2 regions of the Enemella evansiae genome follow, and region 1 is predicted to be linked to the other one. Evidence: predicted binding sites of a transcription regulator. Region 1 holds the regulator's gene; the other holds the start of a gene.
What was found. The regulator HrcA, encoded in region 1, represses chaperone genes, less so after heat shock. The targets are predictions, from matches to a motif close to TTGGCACTCGNNNNNNNCGAGTGCCAA.
Positions count from the first base shown of each region.

Region 2: a site for HrcA is predicted at 2,301-2,327, ahead of C8D81_RS19505 (FmdB family zinc ribbon protein). Genes of this name have one in related genera too.

Region 1 is NZ_SNXA01000008.1:68,703-73,689, reverse strand. It holds gene C8D81_RS00935 (16S rRNA (uracil(1498)-N(3))-methyltransferase) at 1-195, opposite strand, end outside; gene dnaJ (molecular chaperone DnaJ) at 197-1,366, opposite strand; gene hrcA (heat-inducible transcriptional repressor HrcA) at 1,382-2,395, opposite strand; gene C8D81_RS00920 (MBL fold metallo-hydrolase) at 2,480-3,316, shown strand; gene C8D81_RS00915 (hypothetical protein) at 3,318-3,944, opposite strand; gene C8D81_RS00910 (inositol monophosphatase family protein) at 3,923-4,708, opposite strand; gene C8D81_RS00905 (LacI family DNA-binding transcriptional regulator) at 4,831-4,987, shown strand, end outside.
Region 2 is NZ_SNXA01000014.1:113,847-118,833, reverse strand. It holds gene C8D81_RS19510 (penicillin acylase family protein) at 1-2,174, opposite strand, end outside; gene C8D81_RS19505 (FmdB family zinc ribbon protein) at 2,339-2,668, shown strand; gene C8D81_RS19500 (SAF domain-containing protein) at 2,972-3,643, shown strand; gene C8D81_RS19495 (large conductance mechanosensitive channel protein MscL) at 3,743-4,102, shown strand; gene C8D81_RS19490 (hypothetical protein) at 4,215-4,550, opposite strand; gene C8D81_RS19485 (UTP--glucose-1-phosphate uridylyltransferase) at 4,547-4,987, opposite strand, start outside.

The DNA of each region.
Region 1 (4,987 bases):
GAGACCCTGCTTGTCCGCGGCGGTCACCTCACCGATCAACCCGCGACCGGACCCGTCGGCGAGCAGGATCTCCTCCCCGGCGGTGATCCGCTTGACCACCGCCGCATGCCGCCCCTCGCCACCACCGAGGCGTACGCCGCTGCCCGGGGTGGGCAGCGGGTCGGCCAGGTCGGTCAGGAAGAGCGGTCGGGTCACCTCAGCGCAGCGCTTCCCAGAAGCGCTCGAAGCGGCCCTTCTCGCGCTTGTGCACCTGGGCCTCGACCTTGGTCTCCTCCCGGAGCTCGGCAAGGTTCCGCAACAGCTCGCGCTGCTGCTCGGTCAGCTTGGTCGGGGTCTGCACCAGCAGGGTGACACCCAGGTCGCCGCGGCCCCGGCCACGCAGCTGCGGGATGCCGCGGCCGTCGATGGTGAGCCGGGTCCCGGACTGGGTACCGGCCGGCACCTTGAGGCGTACCGTCGCCTCCTGCGGATCGGCGTCGGGCTGGTCGGCCTCCAGGGTCTGGATGTCCAGCTCGGTGCCGAGCGCGGCGGCGGTCATCGGGATCTTGGCGACCATCTCCAGGTCGTCGCCGTTGCGCTTGAACAGCGGATGGTCGGCGACGATCAGCTCGACGTAGAGGTCGCCGGCGGGCCCGCCGCCGGGGCCGACCTCACCCTGGGAGGCCAGATGGATCCGGTTGCCGGAATCGACGCCGGCCGGGATCTTCACGGTGATCTCGCGGGGTGCGCGGATCCGCCCCTCGCCGTCGCATTCGCCGCAGGGGTTGGGAATCACGGTGCCGTAGCCACGGCAGGTCGGGCAGGGCTGACTGGTCCGGATGTCGCCGAGGAAGGATCGCTGGATCTGGGTGACATCGCCGCGGCCGTGGCAGGTGCGGCACTGTTCGGGCTTGGAGCCCTCGGCCGCGCCGGCGCCCTGGCAGACCGGGCAGAGCACGGCGGTCTCCATCGAGATCGCCCGCGAGACGCCGAAGGCCGCCTCGTGCAGTTCCAGCTCGAGCTGGATCAGCGCGTCCTGGCCGCGGCGTACCCGCGACCGCGGGCCGCGGGAGGCCTGCTGGCCGAACATCGCATCGACCAGATTGGTGAAGTCGAAGCCGGCACCACCGAAATCGCCGAACCCACCGGCGCCGCCGAAGCCCGCACTCGCCCGCCCCGACGGATCGCCACCGCGGTCGTAGATGCTGCGCTTGCGCTCGTCGGCGAGCACGTCGTAGGCCTCCTGCACCTGCCGGAACTTCTCCGCCGCGCCGTCCTCGCTGGTGACGTCGGGGTGATAGCGCATCGCCATCCGGCGATAGGCCTTCTTGATCTGGTCGGTGGAGGCGTCGCGGGCGACGCCGAGGACCTCGTAGTAGTCAGTCATCGTTGGAATTTCTTGTCATCCTTCGCTGAGGAATCGACCGACGTAGCGCGCCACGGCACGCACCGTCGCCATCGTTGAGGGGTAGTCCATCCGGGTCGGACCGACGATGCCCATGGAGGCCCAGACATCGTCATGGCTGCCGTATGCCGAGGCCACCAGTGAGGTGGTCTGCAGCGGGGCGTAGTCGTTCTCACGGCCGATGCGTACGGTCACATCATCGGCGCTGACACTCTCATCCAGCAGTTTCAACAGCACCACCTGTTCCTCGAGCGCCTCCAGCACCGGCTGCACGGTGCTGTTGAAGTCGCCCAGCCGGGTCAGGTTGGGCACCCCACCGACCATTACCCGGGTCGCGGTGCCCGAGCCGAGGATCTCCAGCACCGCGGCGATGGCGACCTGGGTGGTCGCCTGGTCCTCGGGTCCGACCGCGCTGCTCAACCGGCTCAGTTCGTTGGCGGCCTCGGCCTGGGCACGACCGAGCACGGCCTCGTTGAGCCGGGTCTTGAGCACCGACAGCTGCTCCTCGGTGTGTCCGGGCAGCTCGACGGTGCGCTGCTCCACCCGACCGGCGGAGTTGATCACGATCAGCAGCACCCGATCGGGGGTCAGCGAGACCACCTCGACATGCCGCAGCGTGGTCGCCGACAGCACCGGGTACTGCACGATGGCGACCTGCTGGGTGATCTGGGCGAGCAGGCGTACCGTGCGGGCGACGATCTCGTCCACATCGGCCGCCCCGGAGAGGAAGGTCTGGATGGCGCGCCGCTCGGCCGCCGACAGCGGCTTGAGCCCGGCCAGTCGGTCGACGAAGAGCCGGTAGCCCTTGTCGGTCGGGATCCGGCCCGCACTGGTGTGCGGCTGCGCGATGTAGCCCTCGTCCTCCAGCGCCGCCATGTCGTTGCGCACCGTCGCCGGCGACACCCCGAGGTCGTAGCGGTCCACCAGCGCCTTGGAACCCACCGGTTCACGGCTGGACACGTAGTCGGTGACGATGGCCCGCAACACCTGCAGCTTGCGTTCGTCGAGCATCATCCACCTCCTGCGTCCCTGTTGGCCCGATCGCCGAACACCGGAGTTTGGCACTCATCCGGCGCGAGTGCCAGTCTAGCTCGTATGAACCACAGTGAGGGCGAGTGGCAGCCGGTGGCGAATGGCGTCTGGCGACTGGTCGCCGAGCCCGATGCGGTGACGATCGGCCTGATCGCCGGGGAGACCGGCGCGGTGCTGGTGGACACCGGTTCGACCCCAGCCCAGGGCCGGGCGCTGGCCGCGAAGGTCGCCGAGGTGACCGACAAGCCGCTGGTCGGGGTGGTGATCACCCATGCCGATCGGGATCACTGGTTCGGACTGGCCGGCATCGAGGGTGTGACCGCCTATGGGCACGAGTCGCTGGCCGAGCGGGTCTCCGATGCCGAGACCCTGGTCGAGGCCGAGTCGCTCGGAGTGGCGGTCGATGAGCTGCGGGTGCCGGAGCGGTTGTTCTCGGTGGCCGCGGCGATCGACCTCGGCGGGGTGGTCGTCGAGCTGCTGCATCTCGGCGCGGCGCACACCGAGGGCGATGTGCTGGTGAACGTGCCGTCGGCCGGGGTGCTGTTCACCGGCGATCTGGTCGAGGAACCGGCACCCTGGTTCGGTCCGCGGTCCTCCCCGCGCGGTTGGCCGGAGGTGCTGAACATGGTGCTCGGCATGGTTCGTCCGGACACGGTGATCGTGCCCGGTCACGGCGCGGTGGTCGATCTGGACTTCCTGGTGCGCCAGCTGGCCGCGCTGGCGTCCCTGCCGCCCGAGGCGGAGCGGTTGGTGCGGTCGGGCGTACGCCTGGAGCGGGCCGAGGCGGAGGGCGAGTGGCCCTTCGACTGGGCCCGCGTCGAGGCCGGGGTGCGCACCGCGTACGCCGAACTGGCCGCCGACGGCGTACGCACCCGCCTCCCGCTGGCCGGCGATCACTGACCTAGCCCCCACCCCCGCGCACGATCGTCGTCGTCACCCGGGTCAGACACGGCTCGACCGGAGTGGAGCTGAAACCGAACCGCGGCGCCGGATCGACCGGTGCCAACTCCCCCAGTGGCCGGCCCCGCCAACTACCGGCCAACTCGATCACCCGATGCTGGTCATGCGCGCCGTAGTACTCGCGCCGCCCGCCGCCGGCGCTGCCCCTGGTGCGTACACCGGGAAAGATCCGCCGGGCGATCGGGTCGGCGATCGTGGCAAATCCACGGCTCCGCTCGATCGCGTCGGGCACGGCGTGCAACAGCCTGCCCGCCGCGGTGCGACCGCCGAGCCGCAACCGGCAGGCCAGGTCGCCGGCCGTCAGCCGCCACCGATCGGCGGCCACCGACAACTCCACCGGTACGACGACCACCTCGTCGAACCGATAGGTATCCGACACGTAGTCGGCCACCTCGTTGGTCGGTGCGAGCAGCAGCCGCCGGTCCTCGGGCGTCGCCACCATCACATCGGTGAAGGAGCCCAGCGGGGACGATGCCCAGTCACCGATCACCAGACGCAGCCCGCTGGTACTGCCGGCGCCGAGGATCCGGCCGGTGAAGCGGTCGATCACCGGGCGCCGGCGACCCATTCGGCGCCGACCTGCCAGGCGGGCTCGTCGACGCCGACCACCAGTGGACCGCCCTCGGTCTGTCCCTGGTAGTCCTGGCCGTTGATCAGCCGGGCGACGCCGCCGAGTTCGCGGACGAGAAGGGCGCCGGGGATGTGGTCCCAGGGCTTGATCGCGCGGTAGACGAGGACGTCGTTACCGCCGGCGCAGAGCTTCGGGTAGTCGATCCCGCAACTGAACGCGGTCCAGGCGAGCTCGGCGATCTGCGGCGGGGTGGCGCTGCGGCGCAGGCTGCGCATCGAGGTCTCGGCGTGCAGCAACTCCGGATCGGGCGCGCGCCGGGTCACCCGCTCGCCGTTGCGGTAGGTACCGGCGCCGCGCTCGGCCACCCACGCCGCGTCATGCTCGGGCTGCCAGATCCAGCCGCGGACGATCTCACCCGCGCGTACCTCACCGATCATCACCGCATAGTCGGCGGTGCCCTCGACGAAGTTGCGGGTGCCGTCGACCGGATCGACGACGAACGCGTGCTCGGCCTCGCGGAGCCCGTTGACCAGTGCCGGGTCGGCGGCGGTGGCCTCCTCGCCGACGACCAGGGCCTCCGGGTACGCCTTCAGCAGGGCCTCGGTGAGCAGCACCTCGGCCTCCTGGTCGGCGACGGTGACGAAGTCGCCCGGGTTCTTCTCGGCGATGTCGCCGGAGGAGAGCGCGCGCCAGCGGGGCCGGATCACCTGCTCAGCGGTCTCCTTGATCAGGTCCAGCATCGCGTCGGTCGTCATCGCCATGCCCCCAGCCTGCCGCATCCGGGTCGAGAGGAATGTGGCTGTTCGGGTTGCGGCCCTCCCGGATCATCTGTATCGTTTTACTAGATCGATTTAGAGCAGTCTTCAGGGAGGGAGTGGTCGTCATGCCGAAGGCGACGTTGAAGTCGGTGGCCGCCGAGGTCGGGGTCTCCCCCGCCACGGTCTCCAACGCCTACAACCGGCCCGACCAGCTCTCCGTCGAGTTGCGGGAGCGGGTCTTCGAGACCGCGAAGCGGCTCGGCTATCCCGGCCCGAACCCGA
Region 2 (4,987 bases), on a different contig from region 1:
AACCGCAGCCGGTGCGACTTGCCCCACTGCCAACCCGACGGATCCCGGCTCATCAGCACCGTGATGTCACGGCGGGCGTCCACCATCGCCTGGGCGATGATCGTGTCCCGGTCCTCGACGATCACGGTGTTCTTGTCGTCCCACCACGGATTGCGGGGATCGCGCAGCAGCTCGGCCAGCACCCCGTACCAGCGATCGGAATTGCCGGTGCGCAGTTCGGGCGGCACCTCGTCATCGAAGGTGAGCCGCAGCAGATGCTTCATCACCAACTGGAAATAGGCGGCGCCGGCCGAATCCGGACCGGCCTGCAGGTCCCAGTCACGCAGCACCTGCTGCCCGTCCCGCACCCAGTCCTCCGCCGGTGGCACGCGCAGCAGCGAGGGCACGATCCGGTCGGCGAACCGGACGCGGTTGTCGGTGAAGATCGCCTGGCTGTCCTCGACGGTCATCGGCCGTTGCAGGGCGTTGATCCGCTCACCGATCTGCTGACTGCGCCAGCCCATCGAATAGTCCGATCCGAGCACCCCCGGATAGTTGGCGATGATCTGCTGGTTGGCGGCGACGATGTAGTTCCGGGGCGGGTTGTAGGCGTACGGCAGTTCGGCGAACGGCACCCGGCCCTGCCAGTCGTAGGCCGGATCCCAGCCGGGCATCGGGACGGTGCCGTCACCGGCCCCGCGGCGCGGCAGGTCACCGGGCAGCTGATAGCCGATGTTGCCCTGGGTGTCGGCGTAGATCAGGTTCTGCGAGGGCGCCTTGAGGCGTTCTGCGGCCTGCCGGAACTCGGCGAAGTTGCGTGCCTCGTTGACCCCGAACACCGCATCCAGGGAGGTGCTCGGGGTGAGCGCGGTCCAGCTCAGCGCGACCGCGCTCTCCACCCCGTCGGGGGTCTCGGGCGCCGGCACACCCCGCAGTTGCGCATCCACATCGGAGAGCAATGGGCCATGCGATCCGGTGCGTACCGTGATCGTGCGTGGTTCCTCCCCGGCGACGTCGATCGTCTCGGTGCGGGTCTCCAGCTCGACCCAGTCCTCGCCGCGGCGTACCTTGCCGCCGCGCACCTGTTCCAGGTAGAGATCCTGGGTGTCGACGTAGGGGGTGGTCATCCCCCAGGCGATGTCGGCGTTGTGGCCGATCATCACCCCGGGCATGCCGGAGAAGGAATATCCGGTGACGTCGAACGGGCAGCCCTCGCTGACATTGCGGCAGTGCAGCCCGACCTGGGTGAAGACCGACGGGATCGAGGTGGCCAGGTGCGGATCATTGGCCAGCATGGGTTTGCCGGAGGCGGTGCGCTCCCCGGAGACCACCCAGGAGTTGGAGCCCAGACCACCGCTGTCCCGGTCCGCGACCATCGCCGGCAGCTTGCCGTCCAGTTCGGCGATCGCCCGCAACTGCGGTACCGCGGCCGCGGGAAGTTCCGGAGCGGTGCGCTGCTGCCCCTGGCGGGCGTTCGGGTCGAACTCCCCCGCCACCGGCGCTCCCCGACCGACGATCGGTTCGAACACCTGCGGGTCGAAGGGCGGGCGCAGTTCGGCGGCCCGCTGCGGGCCGACCACCTGCCGCATCACCGCGTTCTCGATCTCGGAGGTGCGGTTGCCGTCCAACTGCCAGGCCATCGCCTTCAACCAGGCCAGCGAATCCACCCCGGACCACGGTTCGGGCCGGGCGCCACGGCCCTGCAGGCCGAGGATGGTGTACTCGACCCCGAGGTCGCTGGGCTGTCGCGAGGTGAGATAGGCGTTCACCCCGGCGGCGTACGACTCCAGATAGCGCCGGCTGCTGGAGCTGAGCATCGCGAACTCCTGCTCGGCCACCCGGCGCCAACCCAGGGTGCGGACATAGCTGTCGGTCGCGACCTGGGAGGGGCCGAACCACTCGGCGAGCCGGCCCGCGGTGACGCGGCGGCGGAAGTCCATCTCGAAGAACCGGTCCTGGGCGGACACCCAGCCCTGCGCCGCGAACAGGTCCTCGGGGGTGTCGGCATAGATCTGGGGTACGCCGCGGGCGTCGCGGAGCACGGTGACCGGGTTGGCCAAGGGGGTCACCGTCGTGCTGCCCTCGGTCTGCGGGAAGGATTCCCGGATCGTGACCACCGCCAGGCTCGCCAGCGCCGCCAGCACCAGCGCAACGGTGATCAGCAGGTTGAACAACCAGCGCGGCAGATGTCGCAAGTCAATCCTTCGGGCGGGGTCGGTGCGCGGTGGCCGGGTCCGGCCGAGACCCACCCGAGCCTAACGAGCGAGGTGGGCCCGAGACAGCCGACCGGCTGTCGGAATGGCGAAATTCACACCTCCGCATTAGCAGTCGCTATGCTTGAGTGCCAGAAGGAGACACGATGCCCACGTATCAGTACCGCTGCAAGGACTGCGGGTCCGACCTCGAGGTCCAGCAGAAGTTCACCGACGATGCCCTGACCGAGTGCCCCAACTGTGACGGTGGGCAGCTGCGGAAGGTCTACAACGCCGTCGGCGTGCACTTCAAGGGTTCCGGTTTCTATCGCACCGACTCCCGCAAGGACGCCGGCGCGAAGAGTTCGTCGGGCGGGTCCTCCTCCGGGGAGAAGAAGTCCGATTCGCCCAGCAAGGCCGACTCGGGCTCGGGCAGCTCCGGCAGTTCTTCCAGCGACTCGAAGTCCAGCTCCAGCAAGGCCGCCACCTCCGCCTGATACCGGACGCCACCGGCCACGGTGCGCTGGACCCGCCCCACCGGTGCTGCCTGCGAAATCTGCGGCTCGATCGCAGAATCGACCGATCTGGGCACCGATCGGCAATCGAGCCGCAGATTTCGGCGGGCTGAGCCAGGCGAGAGGGTGCGTCCGCGGGGTGTTCCCGTAACCGACCGTGGTGGTCCGCCCCGCTGCGGATGGCGGCCCACTCGATGAGCGTGGGGCCTGTGGACAACTTCTCGGGGCGGTCGGTGCCTGTGGACAGCGGTGCACGATTCCGGCACGCGCCACCCATGGTGGGGCATGCCTGCTGAGTCCGGTTCCGTCTTCCGCCCGCGCCGCACGCGCCCGCCGCGGCGTACGCCCCTGGCGAGCTTCGGCCGCTGGTTGCTCTGGCACCGCCGCGCCCTGGCCGTGGTCTGTGCGGTGGCCGCGGTGCTCTGCACCCTGCTCGCCGCCCGTCCCGCTCCCGACCCCGGCGTACCCGTGGTGGTCGCCGCGAAACCGTTGAGCGGCGGCGCCCCACTGAGCGCAGCCGATCTCAAGGTCGTCAGCTATCCGACCCGCCTCGCACCCGCCGAACGCAGCACCGACCCGGCCGCGCTGATCGGGCGGGTGCTGACCGCGCCGGTCTCCGGGGGCACGCCGCTCTCGGAGCTCTCGGTGGTCAGCCCGCGGGCCGGCCGCGGTGCCGACGACCAGGTGCTGGCACCGGTCCGGCTCACCGATCCGGGGGTGGCCACCCTGCTCCGGGTCGGTGATGCCGTCGACGTGCTGGCCACTCCGATCGACCAGGGCACCGCCCGGGTGGTGGCCCGCGGTGCCCGGGTCGCGGCCCTTCCGGGCACGGGAACCGGTGCCGGCCCGTTCGCCACCGAGGACAGTCGGGGTGCGCTGCTGCTGCTCGAGGTCCAGGCCGATGCGGCGCCGAGTCTGGCCCAGAATTCGGGCCGGCTCTCGATCGTGTTGCGCTGAGCGCGACACGCGTGGAAAAGCCGGGACGCCGGTTACCGGCTGATAGATTGCGAGCCGTTCCGGCCCAAGGTGGGCCTACGAACTGATTGGAGAAGAAGTATGAAGGGCTTCAAAGACTTCATCATGAAGGGCAACCTCATCGAGCTTGCCGTTGCCTTCATCATGGGCACTGCCTTCGCCGCCGTGGTGAAGAGCTTCGCCGCCCTGCTGATGGATCTCGTTGCTCGCATCCTCGGTTTCGACCCCAGCCAGGCCTTCAGCTCCGCCGTCGTGTGGGGCCTCAAGATCGGTGACTTCCTGAGCACCCTGTTCAGCTTCGTCGTCACCGCTCTGGTTCTCTACCTCGCTGTCGTGAAGCCTTACGAGCAGTACAAGAAGATGCGCGGGATCACCGACGAGAAGACCGCCACCGAGACCGAGCTGCTGGCCGAGATCCGCGACCTGCTCGCCGGTCGCTGATCCTCACCCTCGACCACCCCCGACCCAGAGCAGCAGAAAACCCCGTCACGGTGCGGTGACGGGGTTTTTCTCTGCCCACACGAGATTTCTCCGATCAGTCCCAGTGCTCCGATCAGCCCCAGTGCGGTGGCCGGTCGGCGAGCAGGCGGCGATCGGCTGCGTCCAGCCCGGTACGCCCGGAACTCACCCGGGACACCGCACCGGTGGCACCGAGCAGCCGGCGCACCTCGGCCATCGCCGCGGCGTACTGGGCGGCACCCAGACCCGCCCGCATCTGCTGTGTCGGTTGATGATTGCGCCGCGCGGCCTCCCGGAGCCGGTCACCGGACCAGCCCAACCCGGCCAGCTCCGCCAGCAGCACCTCCGGCTGCGGGGTGTCGTGATCCGGCAGGTCGAGTTCCTCACCGGTGAGCGCGAAGCCGAGCACGCGGTGCCAACCGGTGCTCATCCGCCGAGCACGGTCCCGGGTTCGATGCGCTGCTGTTCGGCACCGCCGTCGAGCTCGACCTTTCCCCGGACCACCACATCGGCACCGAAGGAGAAGTCGCCCTGCACCTGCAGCGAGGTGGCCTCACGCAGCGAGGGGGCACCGTCGGCGAACCGGGCGTCGAAGTCGCCGATCTTCTTGTAGTACGCCGAATCCAGGCTCACCGCCGGCGTGCTGTCGGTGGTCGCCTCGAGGGTGCCGTCGGTCCGCACCCGGTAGCAGTCCGAGCGCAGCAGCAGCAGCTCATTGGTGGTCTTCACCGGCAGGAACCGGCTGCGGTCCACCACGATCGCGGTCGCCCCCTCGAAGACCTCGATCGCCGCCCCCATCGCGGTCTCCACCTGGAAGACCTCCGGGGAATCGGAATCGGCCGGGTCGACGGTCTTGGTGTTGCGGAT